Regions from separate parts of the Rhizobium sp. UBA1881 genome, predicted to be linked through region 1. Evidence: predicted binding sites of a transcription regulator. Region 1 holds the regulator's gene; the other holds the start of a gene.
What was found. The regulator PhoB, encoded in region 1, activates phosphate uptake and scavenging genes when phosphate is short. The targets are predictions, from matches to a motif close to TGTCATNNANCTGTCAT.

Region 1 (7,190 bases):
GCAGCACCGTCAGCGCGATGACTTCGGCCAGCAGGCGGGCGACGGGCGCGGGATAGTTGTGGCGATCGAGGATCGCATCCAGCATCGGGCCGAGCTGGACGGCGCGACCGCGCACATCCAGGCCTTCCACCTGAAACGGAACGACATGATCATCACCGGCGAAATCGAATTCGCCGAGAGTGGCTGCAGCTTCTGCCATGGTCTTCTCCTAGTCTGAGGGCAGCGGACGAGCCCGTCCATCCGCCAGCGCGGCCACGGGCCTGTCCGGCCCGATGTGGCCTCCAGTATGGTTCAGATCGCGCCCAGGCACCAAGCAAGAATCGACTTCTGCGCATGAAGACGGTTTTCCGCTTCATCGAAGACCACGGATTGCGGGCCGTCGATCACTTCGTCGGTAACTTCCTCACCACGATGGGCCGGCAGGCAATGCATGAACAATGCATCCTTGTCGGCCTGTGCCATCAAAGCCGAATTGACCTGATAAGGCTGGAAGACGTTGTGACCCCGGGCCCGATGTTCCTGATTCATGGAGACCCAGGTATCGGTCACCACGCAATCGGCGCCGGCGACCGCACGGTCTGCATCATGGCTCAGCATGATCTCGGCACCCTCATTGCGGGCCCAGTTCAGATAGTGATCCTTCGGCTCGGAACCAAGGGGTACCGCCATGTTCATGCGATAGCCGAAACGGGCAGCGCCTTCGACCAGCGAATGCAGCACGTTGTTACCATCGCCCATCCAGGCGATCGTCTTGCCCTTGATGGGGCCGCGATGCTCTTCGAAGGTCATGATATCGGCCATGATCTGGCAGGGATGGGTATCATCCGTCAGCGCGTTGATGACGGGGACGGTCGCGTGTTCGGCGAGCTCCAGCATGCGCGCATGGTCGGTGGTGCGGATCATGATCGCGTCGACATAGCGCGACAGGACCTTGGCAGTGTCGCCAATCGTCTCTGCGCGGCCGAGCTGCATTTCGGTGCCCGAGAGGAACAGCGTTTCGCCGCCGAGCTGGCGCATGCCGACGTCGAAGGAGACGCGCGTGCGGGTCGAGGGCTTTTCGAAGATCATCGCCAGCATCTTGCCTGCCAGCGGCTTGTCGCCCTGGCCGGCCTTGAAGGCCTGCTTGCGGGTCTTGGCGTCATCCATGATGACCCTGAGGTCGGAGGAGGTTACCGCGGAGAGATCGAGAAAGTGTTTTGGGGAAGCCATCTGTCCTTAACCTGTTACGCCCGCCATCCGGCCGGGCATCCATCCATTCAAGCCGTCTTCTTTGCCTTGGCGCGCACGCTCTCGGCGGCGCGTTCGAGACGCGCGAGGCCTTCGCGGGCTTCGTCAGCGGTGACGACGAGCGGAGGAAGCAAACGGATGACGTTGTCGCCGGCCGGAATGGCCAGCAGGTTGGCAGCGCGGATGGCCTGCAGGAGCTCAGTCGACGGAACGGCCGCCTTGACGCCGAGCATAAGGCCTTCGCCGCGGATGTCCTCGATCACATCGGGGAAACGATCCTTCAGCGATGCGAGGCCCTGACGGAAGACGAGCGCGACGTCATTGACGTGGCGCAGGAAGCCTTCCTCGAGGAGGACATCGAGCACGGCATTGCCGACGGCCATGGCGAGCGGGTTGCCGCCATAGGTCGAGCCATGGGTGCCGGCCTTCATGCCGGAGGCTGCTTCAGCTGTTGCAAGGCAGGCGCCGAGCGGGAAACCACCGCCGATGCCCTTGGCGACCGCCATGATGTCGGGCGTGACGCCGGACCATTCATGCGCGAAGAGCTTGCCGGTGCGGCCAACGCCGGACTGAACCTCGTCGAGGATCAGAAGCAGGCCGTGTTCGTCGCAGAGCTGGCGCAGCGCCTTCATGAATTCCGTGGTTGCCGGGCGGATACCGCCCTCGCCCTGTACCGGCTCGATCAGGATACCGGCCGTGGCATCGGTGATGGCGGCACGGACGGCTTCGATATCGCCGAAGGGCACCTGGTCGAAACCGGGCGTCTTGGGGCCGAAGCCTTCGAGATACTTTTCCTGGCCGCCGGCGGCGATCGTTGCCAGCGTGCGGCCGTGGAAGGCGCCTTCGAAGGTGATGATGTGGAAGCGCTCGGGATGGCCCTTCGAATACTGGTAGCGGCGCGCGGTCTTGATCGCGCACTCCAGAGCCTCGGCGCCGGAATTGGTGAAGAACACCTTATCCGCGAAGGTTGCATCCGTCAGCCGCTTGGCGAAGCGCTCCTGGCCGGGGATCTCGTAAATGTTGGAAAGGTGCCAGACCTTCTCGGCCTGATCCTTCAGCGCGCCGACGACGTGCGGGTGGCTATGGCCGACGGAGGTCACGGCAACGCCCGCGCCGAAATCGAGATATCGCTCACCAGTTTCGGTGATCAGCCACACGCCCTCTCCTCGCTCGAACCGCAGCGGGGCACGAGAGTAGGTATCATAAAGCGGCGCGGCTTCAGCCATGGCGCGATCTCCTGTCATTCGCTCAACAATGGCCCGGACTCCGGCTAAAAAGCGGGTGCCCGGAAATGAAAAATGCCGCCTTTCGGCGGCGAGGGGCACTATTGTCTTTTCGCAGTGCGATGTCAACAAAACTGAGCTTTTGTCGCATGCGTCAAGCAAGCATCGGGGCGCCGGCGAGCTATCAACAGCTAATGTTGCAGAAATGACTCTACCACCCAGCAAGTTGGGGAAAACCGAGAAATCGATTCGCCGCGATTCAACCGACTCTTGTCACGGAGTCGCCCTCACTCTAGGTTAAAACTCAATTACTAGACTGCATGCGGCGGAACTAGTCACCAAAATCGAGCAAGCGTTTCTTGGTCCGGACACGTCCGCGCCATGGGTGAAGGATTCTGCCTACACCAACGCAATAAGGCGGAGACAGGGCATGAACTGGACAGACGAGCGCGTTGAGAGACTGAAGAAGCTTTGGGCCGAAGGCCTGAGCGCCAGCCAGATTGCGGCACAACTTGGCGGTGTAAGCCGCAACGCCGTCATCGGCAAGGTCCACCGCCTGAACCTGCCTGGCCGCGCCAAGGCCGGCGGCACGACCACGGCGACGCGGGCACCGAAGCGCCCGGCGGTTTCGACCCCGCGCCCCGCCAACAGCTTCAATTCCGCACGCATCTCGCCAAGCCGCGCCGTTGCCCGCCCGCAGGGCGCAGTGGCTCTCAAGGAAGAGATGGACATCGATGCGATCGAGGAAGTCCGTTACCGTCCGGCTTCCAACGTTGTCGTTCCGATCTCGCGCCGCCTAGGCCTCACGGAACTGACCGAGCGTACGTGCAAGTGGCCGGTCGGCGATCCGCTGACGGATGACTTCCACTTCTGCGGCTGCGAGTCCCCTGACAACTCGCCGTACTGCACCTATCACCAGCGCATGGCCTACCAGCCGGTCAACGAGCGCCGCAAGGCCGCCAACCGGGTCGCATGACCCGGAAAGCCGGATAAGGAACACAAGAAAACGGGCCCTCGCGGGGCCCGTTTTTCGTTGGACCGGATGAAATGGAAGCGTCTTACGCTTCCATCGAATAACCAGCGCCGCGAACGGTGCGGATGACATCCTGCATGTTCGAGAAGTTGAGCGCCTTGCGCAGGCGGCCGACGTGAACGTCGACGGTGCGCTCGTCGACATAGATGTCATGGCCCCAGACGCCATCGAGCAGCTGCGAGCGGGAGAAGACGCGGCCCGGCGACGACATCAAGAATTCCAGTAGGCGGAATTCGGTCGGTCCGAGGCGGACTTCGCGGCTCTTGCGGTGAACGCGGTGGGTTTCGCGATCGAGTTCGATATCGCCGCACTTCAGCAGCGAGGACAGCACTTCCGGCTTGGCGCGGCGCAGCATCGCCTTGACGCGGGCAACGAGCTCAGGTGTCGAGAACGGCTTGACGACATAGTCGTCGGCGCCGGTCGACAGGCCGCGAACACGTTCGCTTTCCTCGCCACGGGCGGTCAGCATGATGATCGGCAGGCGCTCCGTCTCCGGGCGCATGCGCAGGCGACGGCAGAGCTCGATGCCGGATACGCCGGGCAGCATCCAATCGAGGATCAAAAGGTCAGGCGTGCGTTCCTGCAGCCGGATCTCGGCCTCGTCACCGCGAAGGATGGTATCGACTTCGAAGCCTTCGGCCTCAAGGTTATAGCGAAGAAGCACGCTCAGTGCTTCTTCGTCTTCAACGACTGCTACTCTTGGGATCATTCGTCTCGGTCTCCTGGGGGCGTGGGTCCGGAACGCTTATTCCGTGACCGCGCCGACGGTGTTGGCGGTGTCGTCCTTCGGACGCTCGCCTTCCGGCTGGGCGCCGGTAGCCATGTAGTAGATGGTCTCTGCGATGTTGGTGGCGTGGTCGCCGATGCGCTCGATGTTCTTGGCGCAGAACAGGAGATGCGTGCAGCTGGTGATGTTGCGCGGATCTTCCATCATGTAGGTCAGCATCTCGCGGAACAGCGAGGTGTACATCGCGTCGATTTCCTCGTCGCGCTCTCGGATCGACTTGGCACGATCTGCAACGCGGCTGGTGTAGACGTCGAGAACCTCCTTGAGCTGGACGAGTGCCAGTTCGGAGAGATGCTCGAGGCCACGGGCGAGCTTGCGCGGAACGCCGGTGCTCTGAACAGCGATGACGCGCTTGGCGGTGTTCTTGCCGAGATCGCCGACGCGCTCGAGATCGGCCGCGATGCGGATCGAACCCATGATTTCGCGAAGGTCGGCGGCCATCGGCTGGCGGCGGGCGATGGTGATGATCGCCTTTTCGCCGATCTCGCGCTCGGCGTGATCGAGGATCACGTCGTCGGAGATGACCTTCTGGGCGAGCGAAGTGTCGCCGTTGACGAGCGCGCGAACAGCGTCGCCGACCATCTGTTCCGCGAGGCCGCCCATTTCGGATATGCGGCGCGTCAGGAACTTGAGATCATCGTCGTAGGCGGAATAGATATGTGTCGATGCCATGGGGCTTATCCTTGAATGTCCTGAGGTTTACCGGTTTCGGAGATCAGCCGAAGCGGCCCATGATGTAATCCTGGGTGCGCGGATCATCCGGGTTGGTGAACATCTTGTCGGTATCGTTCTCCTCGACGAGGTTGCCGAGGTGGAACATGGCGGTGCGCTGCGAAACGCGGGCTGCCTGCTGCATCGAGTGCGTGACGATGACGATCGTGTAGGCTTCGCGCAGCTCGTGGATGAGCTCCTCGACCTTGGCGGTCGCGATCGGGTCGAGCGCCGAGCAGGGCTCGTCCATCAGGATGACTTCGGGGCTGACGGCAATCGCACGCGCGATGCACAGACGCTGCTGCTGGCCGCCCGAAAGGCCGGTGCCGCCTTCATGCACGCGGTCCTTGACTTCGTTCCACAGGCCGGCGCGCTGCAGGCTCTGCTCGACGATGACGTCCATGTCGGCCTTCGCCTTGGCGAGACCGTGGATGCGCGGGCCGTAGGCGACGTTTTCGTAGATCGACTTCGGGAACGGGTTCGGCTTCTGGAACACCATGCCGACGCGGGCGCGCAGTTCGACGACGTCGATATCCGGATCGTAGATATCATCGCCATCGAGCGTGATCTTGCCGGTGACGCGGCAGTTGTCGATCGTGTCGTTCATGCGGTTCAGGCTGCGCAGGAAGGTGGACTTGCCGCAGCCCGACGGACCGATGAGAGCCGTCACGGTGTTTTCGCGGATGTTCAGCTTCACGTCGAAAAGCGCGCGCTTTTCGCCGTAATAAACCGAGACGTCCTGGCCGATCATTTTATACGGAATGGTATTCATCTTCTGGTCTAGCGCCTTCTCAACTGCTGCTTCCGTCAACATGTTCATGATGTTTACTCCGTTTACCAGCGGCGCTCAAAGCGACGACGCAAGAGGATGGCTCCGAGGTTCATGACGATCAGGAACAGGAGCAGGACGATGATGGCGCCAGACGTGCGCTCGACAAAGGCGCGTTCGGCTTCGTTTGCCCACATGTAAACCTGCACTGGCAGAGCCGTGGAGGGATCCATCGGGGTGGCAGGCGCATTGGCAACGAAGGCGACCATGCCGATCAGGAGCAGCGGCGCGGTTTCACCGAGCGCGTGCGCCAGACCGATGATGGTGCCGGTCAGGATGCCAGGCATTGCCAGCGGCAGAACGTGGTGGAACACCATCTGCATCTTCGAAGCCCCGAGGCCGAGAGCGGCCGCGCGGATCGAAGGGGGCACAGCGCGCAGTGCCGCGCGGGTGGCGATGATGATGGTCGGCAGCGTCATCAGCGTCAGCACCAGACCGCCGACCAGCGACGCGGAGCGCGGCAGGCCTGCGAAGTTGATGAAGACGGCGAGACCGAGCAGACCGTAGACGATCGAAGGAACGGCCGCGAGGTTGTTGATGTTGACCTCGATCAGGTCGGTCAGCTTGTTCTTCGGCGCGAACTCTTCGAGATAGATCGAAGCGGCAACACCGATCGGCAGCGACAGGGCAAGAACGATCAACATCAGGTAGAGCGAGCCGATGAGGGCGACGCCCAGACCTGCGGCTTCCGGACGGCTGGAGTTGCCGTTGACGAAGAGGCCGGTGTTGAACTCCTTGTGGAGCGTGCCGCTGGCGGCCATCTGCTGCATCCAGCCGACCTGGCGGTCGTTGACCTTGCGGTTCTTCTCGTCAACCGTCAGGTCGATCTGGCCCTTGTTGGCCGAGTCGACATTGGCGTCGGCGAGAAGCGTGACGTTGACCGTCTTGCCGATGAGCGACGGATCGGCGACGACCATGTCGCGGAGCACGATCGGCGCACCCTTGGAGATCATCGCGGTGGCATCACGCGTTTCCGGACGGCTCTGGGCGTTGATGCCGAGCGTCTTGACCATGGCGTCGCGGATCAGCACCGGATAGTTGGCGGCGATCAGCACCGAGGGGTCGGTGGCACGCTTGTTGTTGGGGTCGAGCACCTTTTCGGAGAACTCGATCGGCAGGGTGATCGAGGTCTGCGCGAAGGCCGTGTAGCCCTGACGGATAACCGTCGTGAGCAGGATGGCCAGGAAGATCAGACCGAAGGAGATGGCAGCGATGCCATAGGCCTGGAAGCGGCGTTCGGCGGCGTAGCGACGCTTGATGCCGATGTCGCGGCGGGCCGGCGCCTTGGAGACGACGACGCCCTGTCCGGAGGAAACAACGTCCGTCATTCGTACTGCTCCCGGTATTTGCGCACAATGAAGAGCGCGTAGATGTTAAGGC
Region 2 (7,190 bases), on a different contig from region 1:
GATCAGCAGCTGGATCTGGATATCGGTGCCGGCGATCAGTGACTGCACGGCTGACGTGAGCGTGTCCCTTGTCGAGACGTTCTTGACCGCCTTGTTGGTGATGTCGTTGGGCTGGAATGTCAGGCGCGTCTTGCTGGTGTTGGTGAGGTTGATATCGGCGAGCGCGTTCACCTTGAGGAGCAGGGCGTCGATGATGGTGGCTGATGTGACGCGCGGCTTGGTGCCGAAATTGGCCATGGCGGTCGGATCGACATCGCCAAGCGCGATCTCGGCGACCCCCGGCACGACATCGACGCCGATGCTGGCGCTTTTCGGGCCGCCGCCGAGGCAGGAGAAACTCGCGAGCTTGGCTTCGGCATAGGCGGCCTCGACATAGAGCGGCACGCGCAGCTTGATGCCGGCGATGGTGCTCAGCCCCGTGACGCCCGCTTCGATGGCAATCCGGATCTGAGCCGTGCGGACGGCCGATCCGGTGGTGCCTATGGCGTTGGAAGCGATGCCCTTGGGGCGCTCGCCGATCGCGATCTTCAGCGTGACGCTCGTCAGCCCCGGGACGGTGCCGGCAAGATTGACACCGACCTGCTTGCCCTGGTTGGCGGCGAAGGCGCTGGCGGAGATGATGTCGAGAGCGCTTGCCTCAAGCAGCAAGTGCGATCCGGAGCCGATCATCCGCTCGCCGACAGAGCCGAGGCTCATGAGGTTCTGCAGCTTGACCTTGATCTGCGTGGTGCCGAGCCCCTTGGAGAGCGAGGTGATCGCCTTGCTGACGGTTGGCGTCAGCCCTTGCGTGGCCGCCAGCGTGTCGAGCAGGCGTGGATAGGAGATGTCGGTTGCCAGCAGGTCGTCATAGGTGCCGGCGGTGAGGTTGAGCTTGGTCGCGAGAAGGTCGAGATAGGACAGAAGGTCGATATTGGCGGCGGCGAGTGCGTCGTAATCTGCCACCTTCAGCGAGACTGTCGTGCCGAGCAAGCCGCCGAGAACGGCATTGAGGATGCCGCCGTTGATGCTCGCCAGACGGGAGCCGACGGAGAAGGCGGCGAGCTTGGAGGCGGATGCGGTTCCCGTTGCGCCGAGTGTCGGAGGTGGGATGATGGAGGCTGCGAAGGTCAACTGCGCCTTCTGCTGAATCGCAACCTTGACGGCATCATAAGGCTGGGTGCCGGCCACGAAGCGCTGTGCCAGCGGCACGGCGGGGTCGGCCAGATAAATCCCTGGCGTGTATTGGACGACGGCATCGTAAGTGTCGAGCTGGGCGGCGTTCAGCAGCTTGGTTCCAGACGATGTTGCGTAAGCCACGCCTGACTTTACCGCGACGTTCAAGCCGTTCTGCTGGTAGTTGGTGACCAGGTTGCTGGCGGCGTTGTTGATGTCGGAGGCGGCGACGATGGCGCCGATATCGCTCAATTGCTGCAGACGTCGCTGCTGCAGCGTCATCGCGCCAAAGTCGATTCCGAGTGCCAGCGTGGAAATGATTAATGGCGCCGAGAGCGCTGCCATGATCGCGATGTTGCCATCCCGGCGGGTGCTGAAACCCGCCAGATATCGCCTTATGCCTGGTTTCATATACCACCCATGCGGATGGTGGCGAAGCGGCGGATCTTGGTGTCCGGAAGCGGGAATGTGTAGAGATTCCAGATCGGTAAGGCGCTGGCGTCATACTCCGTCGTGACCGTGAACTGATTGGCGTTCGTGGGGTCGGTGGCGACAGTGACCTGGAGTTTCTTGCGGTCGATCAGCGGGTCGTTGAGGGTCGAGAGCGCGATGTAGTTGTTGACGAGCTGGGCGCGTTCCTGCTCGGAAAGGCCGGCCACCGCTGTGCGTGCCGCATCCGCCGTCAATTGCTGCAGCGCATGGGCGGCGCTCAGGTAGATGCCATAGGCGATCAGGGTGAGAAGGACGAGCAGGAAAACCGGTGCAACGATTGCGAATTCGATCGCGGCCGCACCCTGCCGGTTGGCGAGAAGACGTCGGGCATTCCTCATGCACTGCACTCCTTGCAATGGTCAACGCCGCAGCGAGGACAACCGAAGGATACATTTGCCCGTATTAATTTTTACTTACCTAATAAACCCCATGCGTGTACCCGCGAGATATTGGAGTGTATGAAAATGGCGCGCTACGCCTGTGGCCGGCTAAATTGTCCGTCGCCTCGATATCAGTCGCCCAGCTTGCGGGTGAGCCTGGCGATATCCTCACGCAGCGCGGCGATCTCGGTCATCACCTGCATGTCGATCTTCTGGTGCAGCGACAGCACTTCCAGCTCGGCCTTCAGGTTGACCTCATAGTCCTTCGCCGCCTCGAAGCGATCGCGCTCGGCCTGGCGGTTTTGGGACATCATGATGATCGGGGCCTGGATGGCGGCGATCATGGAGAGGACGAGATTGAGGAAGATGAAGGGGTAGGGGTCGAAGGCGCGGGTCGAAAGGATGATGGTGTTGATCACGCACCAGACGGCCAGGAAGACCAGGAAGGTGGTGATGAAGGCCCAGGAGCCGCCGACGCGGGCAATGCTATCCGCCATCCGCTCGCCGAAGGACGATTCGGCTTTCAGCGCGGCATTGATATCCGTCGAGATGATCTTGCGGGCATGGGCCTTTTCCAGCACGCGCTTTTCGATGTCGCCGAGTTCGTTGGCGGACTTGTCGAAATGCAGGTGGACGAAACTGGAGAGATTGTTCATGGCGCGACTCCCGATCAACTTATGTTGGCGGGGAGTATTCCGTTCTGCGCCAGGAATGCAATGCGGCAACGTGCATGTCTGCCGTGCTCAGGAGCCCTCGGCTCGTAGCCAGGAATGCTGCGGGAAGAAGCGCTCGACGGTCTGCGCCTTGCCGAACATCACATCGTGCTGGAGATAGCGATAGTCGCGGACCAGCGGATCAATGGTCTTGGCGTCGCGAACCCAATCCGGCGAGGCGGTGTTGTCGCGGGCAATCAGCTGATAGCGGTCGACGATCGGGTACTTCTTCTGCACGCGGCCGAGGAAGCCGGTATAGAACGGGTGCTCGTAGCCCGCGAATTTCAGCACGTGATAGGGCAGCTGCGACGGGCTGATGGTGCCGACGTTCTGCTTGACGCCCTTGCGGTTCGACCAGATGACAAGCGGCGTTTCGTGCTCCTGCTTCATGACACTGACGGAGGCCCGGCGCGTGGCGACCTGGTCGGGCATATAACCGGTATTCGTGTAGACGCTGCCGAGCGGTGGCAGGTGGTCGCCCCAGAGCACGATGATCGTCTCGCGATCGCGCTTGGATGCCCATTCGGTCAGCATCTTGAAGCTGTCGTCTGCCTCCTTGACGCCCTGCGTATAGGTGGCGAGCGTGGCGCGGTCGGCGTCGGTCAGATTGCCGGTGAAGTCGACCGTGTTGTTGGCGTAGCGATTGGCCTCGTAGGGGCCATGTCCCTGCAGGGTGACCGCGAAGAAGAAGAAGGGCCGGTCGAGCCCGTCAGCTTCCTGCATGATCTCCTTCATCAGGCTGTCGTCGGAGGCGAAAATGCCGCGCTTTTCCATGGTCGGCATGGTTTCTTCGGTGCGGAATTCCTCGAAGCCGAAATCCTTGTAGACCTCGTTGCGGTTCCAGAACCAGCCGCTGAACGGATGTAGCGCACGGGCCGCATAGCCTTCGCCGCGGAAGAAGGTGGCAAGCGACGGGATGTCGTTGCGGATATACTGCTGGTAGGGGATGCTGCCATAAGGCAGGAACGCATTGGAGAAGCCGGTCAGCGCCTCGAACTCGACATTCGCGGTCATGCCGCCGAATTCGGGCGAGAAGACGTGGCCTGACTGCGCCGCGCGGATCGTCGGCATCGGGTCTTCGGAGAATTTCAGCGTCTTCAGACGCGTCGGATCCCAGAAGGACTCGCTCATCAGCATGATCACGTCGGGCTTGTCGCTCGGACCGCTGAGATAGCCGTAATTGCGCGAGGGAATGGCGTCAAGCGCCTGCGCATTGAGGCCGGCGGGCGAGGCGACGTCGGCCATCGGGATGTTGAATATGAAGGCGAGGATGAAGCCGTTGCTGCGGTAGTTCTCTTTCTGGTCCCACATCATCGGCACCACCTGAAGGCGGTCGCGGATATAGGAATATTGCGAGTAATCCATCAGCGAGCCGAAGGCGGCGATGACGGGAACAGTTAGGCAGAGATTACGAATACGGTTACGGCGCGCCATCTTCGGCAGGCGTCGCCAGGCGTAGCGCCAAGCAAGCACAAGGCCGGTGACGGAGAGCAGGATGCCGACGGAAACCGCGATAGCCGTCATCGGGCGGTCGCGGACCATGACCGGAAGCAGCTCGAAAATCTGGCGGCCGAACAGCATGTCCGAGGGATAGAGCGGATCGGAAAGGTAGTGCTGCTTCTGATTGGAGACGAGCGCCGGGACGAGGACGAGCGGCAGGACGACCAGTGCAGAGAGGAAACGGCGACCGAGGACGGCATCGACGCACAGCATCACGATGGTAAGCATCACGACCGTGGTCATGCCGGGGCGCGCCGTAGAAGACAGAAATGCGCCGACGTCGGTTGCGCCGCCGCGGGCGATCACCTCGACCGAGAAGGTTGCAAGCAACGCCATCACGGCGGTCAGGGCGACTGCAATTGCGCCGCGCAGAATGGAGGGGCGGGTATCCGCGCCAACGCCGCCATAGAGCGCCGCCTCGCGCATTGCCGCTCCGGACTTGAAAACTTGGGCGATCAATGGCGGAACTCCAGTGTCATCTTAACGTCATCGAACTGTCACATCTTCGTCATGAACGCTAGATGAACCATAGTTGTTTCGCGGGCTTAACGCTTTTTTGATCACAAACTTTTCGGCAGCCGGTTGCCTCATTTCGCGTGGGCTCCGGATGGAGCCTCCCATTGCCGCGCGCGTGCGATCCTTGCGTGCCTTATTTAGCTGTCGTAGGTCATGGATATGTTCGCGTCAGAGGAGAGTTTGCATGCGCAGTTCCGTCGAGATCTACAACGTCAAGACGGGCGAGGCCCGTGTGATTTGGCAGACCGAGAGACTGGTCGAAGCCCCCAATTACGCCCCTGACGGCAGCTATCTCCTGCTCAACGACGAAGGTCTGCTTTATCGCCTGGCGCTCGACGGCTCGGCGAAGGTCGAGCATGTCGATACCGGCTTCGCGACCGCCTGCAACAACGACCACGGGATTTCGCCGGATGGCACCCGCATCGTCATCTCCGACAAGGTCGAGTTCGGCAAGTCGGCGATCTACACGCTGCCGATCGAGGGTGGGGCGCCGCAGCTGGTGACCACCAATCATCCGTCCTACTGGCATGGCTGGTCGCCTGATGGGAAGGAGCTCGCCTATTGCGGCATTCGCGGCGACCTGTTCGACATCTACACGATCGACGTGACCGGCGGCGAAGAGCGGCGGCTGACCAACGGCGAGGGGCGCAATGACGGGCCGGATTATTCGGCCGATGGGCGCTGGATCTATTTCAACTCCAGCCGCACCGGCCTCATGCAGATATGGCGTATCCATCCCGACGGGACCGGCGTGGAGCAGGTGACGCACGACAATTACGGCAACTGGTTCGCGCATCCGTCGCCCAACAACGACAAGGTGGTGCTGATTTCCTACGATCCGGATGTATTCGACCATCCGCGTGACAAGCATGTGCGGATGCGGATGATGGATATGGACGGGGGAAATCTCACGACGCTGTTCGAACTCTTTGGCGGACAGGGATCGATCAATGTTCCCAACTGGTCACCTGGTGGTGACGAGTTCGCCTATGTGCGATATTTCCCGGTCGAGGCTTGAGCGATTGCATCATGCGCGGTTTGTCGGCATAGGTGGCGCGTCGGGTGCCCGCAGGCTTGCGGGAGAATCGGGAATTCGGTGCGAGACCGGAACGTGCCCAACGCTGTAAGGCCGACGTCTGCCGCTTGATGCCACTGGCGCTTTTTGCCGGGAAGGCGTGGCAGACGGATGACGCCAAGTCAGAAGACCGGCCCGACAATCATAGACTGACCGCCTGGACAGCGGCCGGTTGTGTTGTTGGGGATTGACGATGCGACCAGACCAATCTGGCTCTCTTGCGAGAGCCGGTGCCTTTTCGACGAGCGAGCGCGACGCCGTTTACAGAGCCATCGAGACCAGACGCGACGTGCGATCCGAGTTCCTGCCGGATACGGTGCCTGATGATGTGATTGGACGGCTGCTGGCTGCTGCCCATCATGCGCCGTCTGTCGGCTTCATGCAGCCGTGGAATTTCATCGTCGTTCGCGATGAGGCCGTGCGATCGACCGTGTGGGAGGCCTTTGCCAAGGCCAATGCCGAGGCGGCGGAGATGTTTTCCGGCGAGCGGCAGCAGGCCTACCGCGCCTTGAAACTCGAGGGTATTCGCACGGCACCCGTCGGCATCTGCGTGACCTGCGATCCGGATCGCTGCGGCGACGTGGTGCTGGGGCGGACACACAATAGGCGGATGGATTCCTATTCGACCGTCTGCGCGGTGCAGAACCTGTGGCTCGCGGCGCGTGCGGAAGGCGTCGGCGTCGGCTGGGTCAGCATTTTCCACGAGGCCGATTTGAAGCGGGCGCTCGGCGTGCCTGATCGGATCGAGATCGTTGCATGGCTCTGTGTCGGCTATGTCGATCGGCTCTACGAGGAGCCGGAACTCGCAGTGAAGGGTTGGCGGCAGCGATTGCCGCTGGAGGAGCTGGTGTTTACCGATCGCTGGGGCGGGGGCGTGTAGCCCGCGACGCCTGTTACTGCTTCTGAGCCGGCGGTTGCTGCGGCTGGGCGCCCGGCATGGCTTGGTGCTTGAGGTCGATCGATCCCTGATCGCCGGCGAGGAACTGCGGGCCGACCTGGCGCACCTTGCCGGCACTGGGATCGTAGGGGCGGTCGGGGACCTGCGCCTGGGGCGCCGGCTGCTGTGGCGTAGGTTGGGTTTCGGGCTTGGCGGCAGCGGTGTTCGGGGTTTCGATCGTGGTGATCGAGCTCCGAGGCGGCGGGGCGCTCACAGACTGGTTGCGGCGCATCTGTTCGTAATAGGCGGGCAGATTGCAGCTGCAGGATGATTTCTCACCGGGCTTGCGGTTCTTGTAGGCGAATGCATTCGGCATGGCGCTGTAGGGCGCGCCTGTCGAGGCCGAGATCATGTTCTCGGTCTCGCCGCTGGAAACATCGTGATAGTAGAGCTCGGTTTCGATACCAGGGCACATCTGCTGGCAG

Region 2: a site for PhoB is predicted at 4,722-4,738, ahead of B3605_RS16405 (LTA synthase family protein). Genes of this name have one in related genera too.

What each region holds. Positions count from the first base shown of each region.
Region 1 is NZ_DDHH01000152.1:17,300-24,489, forward strand. Features, by position in the region: gene B3605_RS18260 (Hsp33 family molecular chaperone) at 1-199, opposite strand, end outside; gene argF (ornithine carbamoyltransferase) at 292-1,209, opposite strand; gene B3605_RS18270 (aspartate aminotransferase family protein) at 1,257-2,453, opposite strand; gene B3605_RS18275 (GcrA family cell cycle regulator) at 2,881-3,426, shown strand; gene phoB (phosphate regulon transcriptional regulator PhoB) at 3,509-4,192, opposite strand; gene phoU (phosphate signaling complex protein PhoU) at 4,229-4,942, opposite strand; gene pstB (phosphate ABC transporter ATP-binding protein PstB) at 4,986-5,801, opposite strand; gene pstA (phosphate ABC transporter permease PstA) at 5,816-7,138, opposite strand; gene pstC (phosphate ABC transporter permease subunit PstC) at 7,135-7,190, opposite strand, start outside.
Region 2 is NZ_DDHH01000134.1:14,781-21,970, forward strand. Features, by position in the region: gene B3605_RS16390 (pilus assembly protein TadG-related protein) at 1-1,563, opposite strand, end outside; gene B3605_RS16395 (TadE/TadG family type IV pilus assembly protein) at 1,560-1,982, opposite strand; gene B3605_RS16400 (DUF1003 domain-containing protein) at 2,156-2,680, opposite strand; gene B3605_RS16405 (LTA synthase family protein) at 2,768-4,663, opposite strand; gene B3605_RS16410 (TolB family protein) at 4,938-5,771, shown strand; cobalamin riboswitch at 5,797-5,981, shown strand; gene bluB (5,6-dimethylbenzimidazole synthase) at 6,022-6,708, shown strand; gene B3605_RS16420 (DUF2865 domain-containing protein) at 6,722-7,190, opposite strand, start outside.